DNA from 4 places in the Cohnella cellulosilytica genome. Region 2 is predicted to be linked to each of the others. Evidence: predicted binding sites of a transcription regulator. Region 2 holds the regulator's gene; each other region holds the start of a gene.
The links. The regulator Rex, encoded in region 2, represses fermentation and respiration genes when NADH is low (regulators of the CRP and FNR family bind a similar motif). The targets are predictions, from matches to a motif close to TTGTGAAATATTTCACAA.

Region 1 (3,209 bases), on a different contig from region 2:
TTTCACTTCGTTATTTCTCGACGAAAGAATTAACGTGATGATGTGCAAAACGAGCATAACGACAAGCGGAGTGTAATAGGTTCCGATAATAATCAAACCGCCCAGCACCGGAATTCCCAAAAAGATTTCAAAAGCTCCCGTTACCCATTTCATAACCTTCGAATTTGTCATGAAAATCCTCCATATCTGTTAGATGTTAGGATTAATATAACAAAAGTATTAGGCGAAATCTACTAATTTTTTTGCAGGTTTTTCCTTTCCTTTATCGGGCTTTGTCGATTCCGGGCCGAGTATGTCGTCTAACGGTCTCGGATCGTGCATATCGTCTACTCTTTTGTCGGCAGCGTTACGAACCAGGTCAATTCCAAGAGAGGGAAATGGAAACTGCCCGCCTAATGGCGGGCAGCGAGCAAGAAGGGACAGGTCCTTCGATCCGATTTGAGAACAGAAGTCCCGGGGCGGTTTTTCGTTTATTTCTGCACGATGCGGGCTTGCAGCTCCGCTTCGATTTCGGCGAACGTTTTCCGATCCAGACCGTCCACAAAAATATCGGCCTGTCCGAAATCCATCTGCGCCGTTACCGGGTTCGGGACGGCCAGTCCCCACAGTCCCGCGGCTTTGGCGGCGCGCAGTCCGTTCATCGAATCTTCGACGGCAAGCGCCTCCTCCGGCGCGACTCCCAGCGCTTCAGCGGCAAGGACGTACAGCTCCGGGTCCGGCTTGACCCGCTTCACGTCGTCGGAGGAGCGAATGACCTCGAAATAATCTCTAATTCCCTGCCTGCTAAGATGATCCTCTATCCATGCGCGGTCCGAGCTGGATGCCAGACCGATTTTCCACCCCAACCGACGCGCTTCCTCCAGCCTGTCCAGAACGCCGGGGCGAAGGGACGCGCTTTGCAGCCGCTCGACGTGTCTATTCCGAAACAGCTCCCGAAGCTCCGCCTTGTCCAACGTTTTCCCCGTTCTCTGCTCAAGATCGACATAGGGATCGAACCCTCCGTGCGTTCCGATGCAGACGGACCAGGCCTCCAAGGCAAGCTCCTGCCCATGCTCGGCATAGATGCTGCAGATCGCCTCGTAAGCGCCGGTTTCCGTATCCACCAACGTTCCGTCAAAATCGAACACGACCGCTTTTAATGCCACTTTCTCCCACGCTCCCAGCTCTCTATTTTAGTCATCGCTTCTATTGTACTTGAAGACGGGGCCTCATTTCCGAATCGTTTAAAATTCTCTCTGTGCCGATCCGTGGACTGCATCCGGAAAATCCAATAAGAAGCCAGGCTTCCAAGCCGGGGGCGCGGTCAAGAAAAAGAGCGGCGAGGAAATGCCTCGCCGCTCTTTCGTTGTTCGGTTTTATCTATTTGGCCAACGCTTCTTCGCCGGTTGTCGGGTTCTTCGGCTTGCGGTGGAAGAGGCGGTCGGTGCCTTTATGAAGCAGCGGGAGCACGTAACGGTCAAGTCCGAAGCGCCCTGCGTTCGTTCCGGCGACGACGACCAGCAGTCCCAGCAGCAGGAGCCAAGGGTTCGTGCTTACCGTTCCGGTGAACAGGAACATGAAGTTCATCAGGAGCCCGAAGAAGGCGGCGGTCAGCGTCAAGGTGCCAAGGATAAGTCCAAGTCCGACAAGGAATTCGCCCCATGGGATCATCACGTTGATGATCTTCACGTTAGGCAGTGCGAAGTGTTCCAGGAACGCCAGGTAAGTCGGGTAGACCGCTTCGCCCGTCGCTTTGTCGACGATCGGGTTGTTGATGGCGTTGTTCAGGAAACCTCCGGCGTCGAACGGCGTTGCTCCGGTCAGCTTGTGCCAGCCTGCGGTTAACCAGGCATATCCGACGACGAATCTGACGATCGTTACGATCAAGGCCGCTATGCGGTGTTCTCTCCAAAGTTTCATCATGACACTCACTCCTAATGTTGTTTTTGTTTTTGCGAAGCCTTTGCTTGAAATCCGCTTATCTGTCCGCCTGTATCCTCTTATTCGCCGATGTGCGAGATCGCTTGCCTGACATCGGGATCACCGTCCTCGTTTGCTGGTCTGTCTTTCATGTCTTTATTGTAAGGCCACTTGATCAAAGAGATTGTGATTATAATCACAAAGTTCGGCATGTTCATGAAACCGACACAAAGATCATCGGGCGCGATGGCTCTTCTATGTAAAAATTACGCGGGTAACGGATGGGCTTTTTCGGCCCGGCTCACGGCCAAACAGGGGCTGTCTCCTAAGTAAAGGCGTACAAGATTATCGGTGAAAAGAGAAGTGCATCTATCTCCTGGAGACTGCCTCATACGGTCCTGAAATCACCTTGTCACGGGTTTACCGTTCCCATTTCAGGATCGTATAGCAGCGGAAGGAGATAGATGCACGTTTAATCATCCATCGATAACCGTTCAGTACGACTTTGTTTCTTAGGAGACAGCCCCTAAAATAAGGCCTTGCCGCCAGAGTAGCCAGCCACCCGCCGAAGCGGCCCGAACTCCTTAGACGGTCATCACGACCGGATGAATCGTGCCGCCGCCAATCCGCATCCGATCGATGCACAGCCGGCGATGGCCCGGCTCGGTGTCGCCGATGATTCTGCGATGGTAGACGATCAGCCATTCGTCGTTCTCCGGCAGGTGCAGGTACCCGTGATGACCGGGTCCGTCCGCGATCGGCTCCTGCTTTTCCAGAATGGTGCCCTTGTTCTCGAAAGGACCGAACGGACTGTCGCTTACGCCGTAAGCGACGCAATAGGTGCCGTTCGTCCAGCCGCCCATGGACCACATGAAGTAATAAAGTCCGTCCTTCTTCAGCATGCACGGGCCTTCCACATACCCTTCGGGCGTGATGGAGCGGAAGATTTCATCGCTGTCGGCCGACAACGGGACGAAGCCGTTCATCTCGTCATTCATGCGCGCAACGTTGCAATGCCCCCATCCTCCGTAATACAGGTAGATCGTTCCGTCGTCGTCCTTGAAGAGATGCGGATCGATCGGCTGCGCCCGGTGAATGAAGCGACCCACCAACGGCTTCCCCAGATAACCTCTATACGGCCCTTCCGGGCGATCCGCGACCGCGATTTCCAGGCCGCCGATCTCATCGTCCGCTTGAATATCGTTCGAGGCGAATACGAGATAATATTTCCCGTTGTGCTCGATATGAGTCGGCGCCCACACCGCTCTCCAGATCCACGGGAAATCCGTCATCTCGATAATGCCTTCGTG
Region 2 (3,209 bases):
ATCCGGCGACAATGACAAGCCACCTGCCGGGAGTAAGGGAGGGAAGCACCCGCTTCCCTTCGCTCCGGCCCCTGTTCATGCCCGCAGCCTCCGGTAGCGGCTTTCCGCCTCGGCCATGATTTTCTCCTCGTCCAGCGTCGTCGGCCGGCCGTCGCGCAGCAGTTGTTTGCCGTCCACCCATACGTGAACGACATCGGAGCCTCTGGCCGAATAGACGAGATGGGATACGTAATCCGTACGCGGCACGAAGTGCGCCTGCGCGATATTAACGGCGATGAGATCCGCTTTGAAGCCGACTTTTAATTGCCCGACAACGCCCTCCAGCCCGATCGAGCGAGCTCCGTACAGCGTGGCCATCCGAAGCGCCTCTGTCGCCGGAACGGCGGTCGGATCGCCGCTTACGCCCTTGTGCAGCAGCGCCGCGGTCGTCATCTCCTGGAATAGGTCGAGGTTGTTGTTGCTCGCCGCGCCGTCCGTTCCGAGCGACACCGTGACGCCCGCCTTAAGCAAATCGGGCACGCGGGCTACGCCGCTCGCCAGCTTCAGGTTGCTGATCGGATTATGGGATACGGCCACTTTCCGCTCGGCCAGCAAAGCGATTTCCTCGTCGTTCAGATGAACCGCATGAGCGACCAGCGCCGGTCCGCCGAACACGCCGAGACGGTCCAGATGCTCGACCGGACGGCAGCCGTAATCGCGCACGTTCTGCTCGACCTCGGCAAGCGTCTCGGACATATGCGTATGCAGCGGCACATTCAGCTCGCGCGCCGCTTCCACAAACTTCAAAATAAAGTCGGGGGGACAGGTGTACGGAGCGTGCGGCGAAATCATCACGCGAATCCGGTCGTCCGCCTGGCCGTGCCATTCCCGCGCGAAGCGAATCGCGTCCTCCAGCTTCGCTTTCTGCTCCTCCTCCGAGCACAGGCCGATGACGCCCCTGGCCAGACTCGCTCTTAGCCCGGAGGCTTCCGTCATCTCGGCGACTCGCCGCGAATGATCGTACATGTCGACGAAGGTCGTCGTTCCGCTCTTGATCATTTCGACGGCAGCCAGCGCCGAGCCCCAGTAGACGTCGTCTCCGGTAAACTTCGCCTCGGTCGGCCACATATGGTTTTGCAGCCAATCCTGCAGCACCAGATCGTCGGCCATTCCGCGCAGCAGCGTCATCGCCGCATGGCCGTGCGTATTGACAAGGCCGGGCATGAACAATAGCCCTTTCCCGTCCACCGTCTCGGTCGCCCGGGCCGTCTCCTCCTGCGGCGCTTCCCCTTCGCCCATCGCGGCGATTTTTCCATTTTCTACAGCCAGCCAGCCTTGAAACTCCGGCAAATTCTCATCTATGGTTACAAACGTGCCCTGCTTGATCAACAGCCGCGTCATTGCTCCACGTCCCTTTCCGGCTCTTCCTCGTTTTGGTGATCCATGTAATAGGCCAAGCTGAGCAGCTCGGCGGTAAAATCGGCGTTATGGATGCGCACACCCGGAGCCGCCTTCAATACGACGGGCGCAAAATTGAGCAGCCCGCGGATGCCTGCCGCGACGAACCGGTCGGCGACGTTCTGCGCCTCGCCGGCGGGCACCGTAATGATCCCCACGGCAATATCGAGCTTGCGCACCGTCTCCGACAGCTCCTGCATCGGCTGGACCTTCAGATGATTGATCGAGGTTCCGGACTTGCTTACGTCCGCGTCGAACACGGCGACGATCTTCATATTGTCCTTGATATACATGTTGTAGTTGCACAGCGCACGTCCCAGGTTGCCCGTTCCGACCAGAGCGACGTTCATCGTCTTGTCCAGCTTCAAAATCTGGCGGATTTTCTCGATCAGGTAATCGACGTTGTAGCCGACCCCTTTGCGGCCGAATTCGCCGAAGTAAGCGAGATCCTTGCGGATCTGCGCCGGGTTCAGGTCCAGCTTCTCTCCGAGATCCTGCGAAGATACGGTTTGAATACCGCTGAGACTAAGTTCGTTTAAGTAGCGCAAATAAATCGGCAGCCTTCTGACGACGGCTTCGGATATTTTGATCGGCTTCATCGCATGTCCCCTCTCTCTTGCGCGGCGGCCGCGTTATTGTCGCCGTCGGCTTCCGGATTCAACCACGATTTGATTCTCGACGTCATGCCCGCCAGCGGCAGATGTTCCATTTTCGGTCCCGGCAGCGAGTATAGAAAATATTTTCCGTAATTCGTGTCGATGACTCTCGTATCGTACAGAATAACGATACCCTTGTCGTTGGCCGTTCTGACGAGACGGCCGAAGCCCTGCTTGAATTTGATGACCGCCTGCGGCAGCGACAGCTTCATGAACGGGTTCTGCTTCTCGGCCTGAAGCTTCTCGGACTTCGCCTCGGCCACCGGATGGTTGGGAGGCTGGAACGGCAACCGGACGATCGCCAGGCAGGTCAGCGCGTCTCCGGGCAGATCGATGCCTTCCCAGAAGCTGCTTGTCCCGAGCAGCACCGAAGCCGGCCGTTTCATGAATTGCTGGGTCAGCCGGCTTCTGCTGCCGTCGTCCACCCCTTGGCCGAGCACCTGAATTCCGACCGGCTCAAGACTGTCCTTGAGCGGGCCGTGAACGTGCCTCAGCATGCGGTAGGAGGTAAACAGGACGAGCATTCTGCCGCCTACCGTTATCGCGGCGTCCCGCAGCGAACCGATCAGCGCCTCGACGAACGCCGCTTCGCCGTCCCTGCCCTTGATCCCCGGAAAATCCCGCGGAATCAGCACGAGCGCCTGCTCGCGATAGCGGAACGGGGACGGCAGCATCGCCGTCTTGAGGCGGCCGCGCTGCTCCGCGTCTCCCAGGCCGAGCTGCTCGGTCACGTATTTGAACGACTTGTCGATCGTCAGAGTCGCCGAGGTCATGACGACGCTCGCCTTCTTGTCGAACATGCCTTCCTTAAGCAGCCCGCTGACGTCCGCAGGCGCCCCGTAGACGCTGACGGAACGGTTGCGGTACTGAGAGTGCCCCTCCGCCCAATAGACGAACTCGGGCCGCCCCAGCGTCACGAACGACTGCGTATCGGCGCGAATGTTGGACAGGTCCTTCAATACGCCTCCGAGGTCGGTCAACAGGCCCTGCACGGTCAACTCGTCCGTTTCCTCGCGGATTTCGACCGTCAGCTTCTCCAGGGGGCGAATCAGGTCCGACAGCAGCTGGATGACGTTGTTGCCGTCCACGCTGAGCGCCTCCCATTGCGCAGGAAGA
Region 3 (3,209 bases), on a different contig from region 2:
CGCACCGCCTCCGAGATCAGAAATCTCGGCGCGCCGGGGTAACAGAGAGAGGTCGGGTGAAACTGGTTGAATTCCATATCGCGGATATCCGCGCCCGCCCGGTAAGCCATGGCGACGCCGTCGCCGGTCGCGACCTCCGGATTCGTCGTATAGCGGTAGAGCTGTCCCGTCCCGCCCGTGCATAGAATCGTCGCTTTGCCGAACACCGCGACGCGCGAGCCGTCGGGCTTCTGCACAAGCGCGCCCCGGCACTCGCCGTCCTCCGTAAGCAGGTCCAGCACGAAATGATCGTCCCACAGCTCGATGCCGGAGCCGTTCTTCACTCTCTCCGCCAGAGCCCGAACGATCTCGTATCCGGTTGCGTCCCCGTTCGCGTGCAGAATGCGCCGCTGGCTGTGCGCCCCTTCCTTGGTCAAGGCGTAATGCCCGTCCTCTTCGTCGAACATCGTGCCATAGCGAATCAATTCCTGCACGCCCTGGGGACCTTCGTGCACGAGAACGTCCACCGCCGCGGTCTCGCATAGACCGGCTCCGGCGACCAACGTGTCCTGGGCCAGAAACTCGGGGGAATCGTCATCCGACATCACGGCGGCGATGCCGCCTTGCGCGTAACGGGTGTTGCTGTCGAACAGCGACTTCTTCGTAATCATCAGCACCCGCTGCGTCTCGCTCGATTTGAGCGCCGTAAAAAGGCCGGCAATGCCGGCCCCGATCACGATGACGTCCGTATCTATGCGAGGAAGCTTGTGCAGATCAAAATCGACAACGTATCGTGGAATCATAAGGGTATTCGTCTCCCACTCCGACAATAGAGTAGCGCAGGCGGCCGGCCGATTACTTGACCAGCAGCATGCGCTCCAGCGATAAACGAGCTTTGTCCGCAACGTCCTGCGGCACATAAATTTCCGGCTGCATCGTCTCCAACGCCTTAACGACCTTCTTCAGGTTGTTGACCTTCATGTTCGGGCATACCAGGAACTTCGAAGCGAAATGAAACTGCTTGTTCGGGCTGTCGAGCCGCAATTGATATCCCGTGCCGTCCTCCGTGCCGACGATGAACTCGTCATGGCTCGATTCGCGGCAATACTTCAGAATGCCGGTCGTGCTGCCGACGAAGTCGGCCATCTCGACCACTTCCGGACGACACTCCGGGTGTACGACGAACTGCGCGTTCGGATATTTCGCCCGCATCTCTTCGACGTCCTTGATCGTCAGCATGTCGTGGGTGTTGCAGTAGCCTTCCCAGATGATCATCTTCTTGTCGGTATGCTGGGAGACGTAATGGCCCAGGTTCTTGTCCGGGCACCAGATGATCTCCTCCGCGTCGACGGAGTTGACGACCTTCACGGCGTTCGCCGACGTACAGCAGATGTCGGTCTCCGCTTTCACGTCCGCGGAGGAATTGATATACGTAACCACTTTCGCATTCGGGTGCTTCGCTTTCAGCTCCCGCAAGCCGATCGGATTGACCATGTCGGCCATCGGGCAGCCCGCTCGTTCGTCCGGTACGAGCACGGTCTTGTGCGGAGCCAGAATCTTGGCGCTCTCTCCCATAAAATGGACGCCGCAGAAGACGATAACGTCGGCGTCCGTGGACGCGGCTTTCTGCGCGAGGAGGAACGAATCTCCCCTGAAGTCCGCGACCTCTTGTATTTCATCCCGCTGATAATAATGAGCGAGAATAATGGCGTTGCGTTCCTTCTTCAGCTGCATCAGCCGTTCGCGCAGTTCGCGGTTCTGCTCGGCTTTACGCTCCAAGGCCAGGGCCTCCATGCGAATTCTCCTCCCTTGACTGCCAAATGTTTGTGAATCCATGCACAAACATGGCGGGAATGTTGTCTATATTGTGGACGAAGAGCACTTCGTTCATTAACATTTAATTTACACTTGCGGGATAGGACTGTCAATTGATCTGTAAAGGTTTTTTCACAAAAAAACGGGATGCCTCCGCGCGTTGCCGCAGCCCGGAGCATCCCGTCTCGCTCTGTCATTATTTCGGCTCCTCGGAGCCGCCTTCTCCCTTGCGCAAATCCAGGCCCGACGGGTACGGGTCTCCGTCCTCGCGGGTTTGAATCCGCACCTTGACGTTGCCCATCGTATCCACGTTAGGCTCCGCGTGGGATTCCGCCATTCCCGAGCCGCTCTCTCCGTTGCCGATGACGCCCTTCTCGATCAGAGATTTGATCTGATCCAGATCAAGCGTCTCTTCGTCGAGCAGCGTCTTCGCGATCAGGTGCATTTCCGCGCTCTTCTCCGCGAGCAGCTTCTTCGCCCGATCGTAGCATTCGCGGGTGATGCTCTGCATCTCCTGATCGATCTCGTACGCGATCTTGTCGGAATAATTCTGCTCGTGGCCGATATCGCGGCCGAGGAAGACCTGGCCTTGCGAATTGCCGAACTGCATCGTTCCGAGCTTGTCGCTCATTCCGTATTCCATGATCATCGCGCGAACGATGCTCGTCGCCTGCTTGAAGTCGCTGTATGCGCCGGTGCCGATTTCTCCGATGAAGATTTCTTCGGCCGCGCGTCCTGCGAGCAGACCGGTCACCTTGTCGAGCAGCTCCTGCTTCGTAACGAGCATCCGGTCTTCCTTGGGCAGCATGATGACGTATCCGCCGGCTTTGCCGCGAGGAATGATCGTCACCTTGTGCACCGTATCGGCATGCTCCAGGAAGAAGCCCGCGATCGTATGGCCCGCCTCGTGATAAGCGACGATGCGCTTCTCGCGATCGCTGATGACGCGGCTCTTCTTCTCGGTGCCGACGATGACACGGTCGATCGCTTCGTCGACCTCGATCATCGCGATGTCCTTCTTGTTGCGGCGAGCGGCCAGCAGCGCCGCTTCGTTCAGCAGGTTCTCCAGATCGGCGCCGGTAAATCCGGTCGTCCGCTTGGCGATCGTGCCGAGCTTGACGTCTTTGCTAAGCGGCTTGTTGCGGGCATGGACCTTCAGCACCGCTTCGCGGCCCTTCACATCCGGGCGGTCGACCGTAATCTGCCGGTCGAAACGGCCGGGACGGAGCAAGGCCGGGTCCAGAATGTCGGGACGGTTGGTCGCGGCTACGATGATGATGCCCTCGTTCGCGCCGAAGCCGTCCATCTCGACGAGCAGTTGGTTCAACGTCTGCTCGCGCTCGTCGTGTCCGCCGCCGAGGCCTGCGCCCCGCTGACGGCCGACGGCGTCGATCTCATCGATAAAGATGATACAC
Region 4 (3,209 bases), on a different contig from region 2:
TGGATAAAATAAGATCGGTAATCGCCTGGTCCAGATCCGCCGTCCGCTCGATGAAGCACGGCACGTTGCCGGGACCGACGCCGAGCGCCGGCTTGCCGGTGCTGTACGCCGCCTTGACCATCGCCGAACCGCCGGTCGCGAGCACGAGCGCCACGTCCTTATGGTTCATCAGCTGCTGCGTCGCCTCGACGGAAGGCTGATCGATCCACTGGATGCAGTGCTCGGGCGCGCCCGCCGCCACCGCCGCCTCGAGCAGCGTTTTTGCCGCTTCGCGGCTCGATTTCTGCGCCGACGGGTGGAAGGCGAAGATGATCGGGTTGCGTGTCTTGGCCGCGATCAGCGCCTTGAACATCGTCGTGGACGTCGGATTCGTCACCGGCGTTATGCCGGCGATGACCCCGACCGGCTCGGCGACGACCCGGTAGTTCTCATAAGGATTGTCTTCGACGACGCCAACCGTCTTCTCGTTTTTGATGCTGTGATAGATGTATTCGGTGGCGAAAATGTTTTTCGTGATTTTGTCCTCGTATACGCCGCGTCCGGTTTCCTCCACCGCCATTTTCGCCAGCGGCATATGCTTATCCAGTCCGGCCAGCGCCATCTGCTGCACAATTCGGTTGACGTCGTCCTGATCCAGCCTCATGTATTCCTCGTGGGCCTGCCTCGCTCGGGCGGTCAGCAGATTGACCTCCTTCTGGGCGGCGACAAACGTTTCCTGAGCCTGCTCCTTGGCTGCCATGGGCATCGTTCCTCCTTCGCTTGGTTAAGATCCGATGTACTCGATTTCCTCCAATAAACGTTCGGCGGCCGGGACGACCGTCTCGTTCTCGACCCGAAAATGCTCAGCGACGATCATCAGCACCTGCAGCAGGCGCGACAAGCATTCCTCCGGGGACTCCCCGCTGCCGACGGCCGCCATGTACGCGTCGTAGAACTGGCAGGCGATGGCGTCCTCCTGCTCGAGCACCGCCGCCGGCCCCATTCTCCCTCCGCAGATGGCGGACTTGGCGATCGGATAGATGACCTGCTTTTCCTTGGACAAATGCGCCTTCCAATCCGTCATAAAAGCGACAAACTTCTCGTGCACGCCGCGGTGATGCGCTCCCCAGAACGGATAATCGAAGTTGCCGGGATTCCATCGCATCAGCCTGCACAGTTCGAGCAGCCTGTCGTAAAGCGCGTCGTGCTCTTCCTTCCACTGGTCGTACCTCATATACAGGTCGTACAGCGGGGAATTGACCGTGTGAGGCATCGAAAACACTCCTTTAACTCGTATTCGTCTTGCGGACGCCCGGGTTGTTCGGATCGTACAGCTCCCAACAGCTGGCTAGAACCCGTAAGCGTTGGACTTATCCGTCAAATCCAGCATGATCTCGTCCTCTTCCCGGAACCGATTGTTCAGCACCGCATAAGCCTGGATGAGATAGGAGGTCATTTTGCGCGCTTCCTCTTGTCCGATCGGATACTCGACTTTCTCCAGCGCGCGCAGGAACGTCCGTAAGTATTGATCCGCCAATTCGTATTCCTGCTCCATCAGCAGGAACAGATCGGGCTCTGCGCCGAGATAAGACGCCGCTTGCGGGTACAGCTCGGAATCCTCCCATTTGGTGTGGGCGCTCCAATGTCTCATGAACATTTTGACGCAATCGTGAAGTTGGCGAATTTCGCGATTCAGTCTTTTCTCTTCGGAATCGTTGCGAACAACGCAGGCTTGGTCGTAAATGCTTCTCAGTTCATCCTTCAGCGCTTCATGCTCTTGCCGCGCCCGGGCGACAGAGGATTCGAGCATCCGCTCGCGCATCTCTTCGGTAAGGGCGTCAGGGTCGATAGCGGCGTGCAGTTTTACCACGAGATCACTTCCCTTCGTCTTCTTGACCCCAGTATATACCGGTCCCTCTTATTCGCTTGTGAATTAAATCACATTGTAACAAACAATTCTTATCTAAAAGGCCAACGGACACAGGATTGCCGCAATTGGCGTAATTTGCGGGGCTATGGCGACAGATTGGTTCGCATGCGCAGCAGGCGTGGCGGCACTGTAGATTGAACCATGAGGGAATGGCGACGGATTAGCTCGTGTACAGCATGGGCGGCGGTGCTAGGGGCTGGATCACGAGGAGATTGTGGCGAATTAGCCTGTGGCACGGTACTATGGGCTGGATCACGGGGAAAATGTAGCGCATTAGCTCGTGGGACGGTACTATGAGCTGGATCACGAGGAGATTGTGGCGAATTAGCTTGTGGGACGGTACTATGGGCTGGATCATGAGGATTTCGCGCTATAAAAAAAGGATGCCCTCTTTCTGTAGAGGCTGCATCCTTAATGCCATTAACTATTTTCCGCCGCGTGTACGTCACCTTCTATACGTGCTCACTCTTCAACGCTCGCCAACCGAACATGAGCGCTGTCCGGCGTCGTCGGAAGCTCGCTGCCGCCTTTCGGCTCGATTGTGAAGCGCAAAGCGTCCGGCGCCGTCATCTCGCGAAAGTGCGAGTACAAATGTCCCTGTCCGCTGTGAAACTCCAGCAGGCCAAGGTTCGACAGGCGGCTGCTGCTGTCCGCCCACGCCTGCACGTCGCTGGCGTCGGATTCGAGCACGCCTTCCATCAGCACGAACAGCTCCTTCGTGTCGACATTGATCCACACCGTCAGGCTTCGCCGCGGCTTGATCGCAGAGGAAGCGACGGGCCATGCCGCAATATCCGTCGACGAGACGACGCGAGTGCCGGGAAGCTCCATCAAGCGCGCTCCCTCCGGCTCGTGCAGCCGTGCGTAATGCTGCGCGTCGAGCGCGGATGCGACTGCCGGCTCCTCTTGTGCCGACGGATACTTGAGCAGGCCGATCAGCGCTACCCCAAGCAGTAGGGCGCACGCGCAAGCCGCCGCCATTCTCCCCGGCCTGCGTTTCGCTCGGCGGATCAAAGCCAGCAAAGCCATCCGTCGGCGCAGCGAACGATACACGCGCGGAGCCGGCATCTTCGGGCCTCCGGCCGCCTCGACCGGCTTTTGCCGACCGCCATTCTCCCCCGCCGTTTCCCGAACGCCAGCCTTCTCCGACTTTTCCAAACTGCCGATAGTCTCCGCCGCCTCGCAAACGACAACAGCTTGCTCTGACGGCACGCCCAGCAGTTCCGCCCAAATCTTGCAGGCGCCCCGGCAGACGGAGCAGCTCTCCGCATGTCTCTCCAAAGCCTCCGCCGCAGCTCTG

Region 1: the regulator Rex is predicted to act here: its motif matches at 2,084-2,101, upstream of ACFFT4_RS03965 (DoxX family membrane protein).
Region 3: the regulator Rex is predicted to act here: its motif matches at 1,804-1,821, upstream of nadA (quinolinate synthase NadA).
Region 4: the regulator Rex is predicted to act here: its motif matches at 1,906-1,923, upstream of ACFFT4_RS26895 (hemerythrin domain-containing protein).

Annotation. Positions count from the first base shown of each region.
Region 1 covers NZ_JBHMDN010000007.1:200,587-203,795, forward strand. The annotation lists gene ACFFT4_RS03955 (hypothetical protein) at 1-171, opposite strand, end outside; gene ACFFT4_RS03960 (HAD family hydrolase) at 471-1,145, opposite strand; gene ACFFT4_RS03965 (DoxX family membrane protein) at 1,360-1,902, opposite strand; gene ACFFT4_RS03970 (glycoside hydrolase family 43 protein) at 2,484-3,209, opposite strand, start outside.
Region 2 covers NZ_JBHMDN010000012.1:278,039-281,247, forward strand. The annotation lists gene ACFFT4_RS09615 (cell wall elongation regulator TseB-like domain-containing protein) at 1-79, opposite strand, end outside; gene ACFFT4_RS09620 (amidohydrolase) at 76-1,380, opposite strand; gene ACFFT4_RS09625 (redox-sensing transcriptional repressor Rex) at 1,377-2,036, opposite strand; gene ACFFT4_RS09630 (ATP-dependent DNA helicase DinG, 3'-5' exoribonuclease type) at 2,033-3,209, opposite strand, start outside.
Region 3 covers NZ_JBHMDN010000006.1:182,721-185,929, reverse strand. The annotation lists gene nadB (L-aspartate oxidase) at 1-782, opposite strand, end outside; gene nadA (quinolinate synthase NadA) at 835-1,773, opposite strand; gene ftsH (ATP-dependent zinc metalloprotease FtsH) at 1,991-3,209, opposite strand, start outside.
Region 4 covers NZ_JBHMDN010000047.1:5,480-8,688, forward strand. The annotation lists gene adhE (bifunctional acetaldehyde-CoA/alcohol dehydrogenase) at 1-739, opposite strand, end outside; gene ACFFT4_RS26890 (hemerythrin domain-containing protein) at 764-1,252, opposite strand; gene ACFFT4_RS26895 (hemerythrin domain-containing protein) at 1,328-1,849, opposite strand; gene ACFFT4_RS26900 (anti-sigma factor domain-containing protein) at 2,372-3,209, opposite strand, start outside.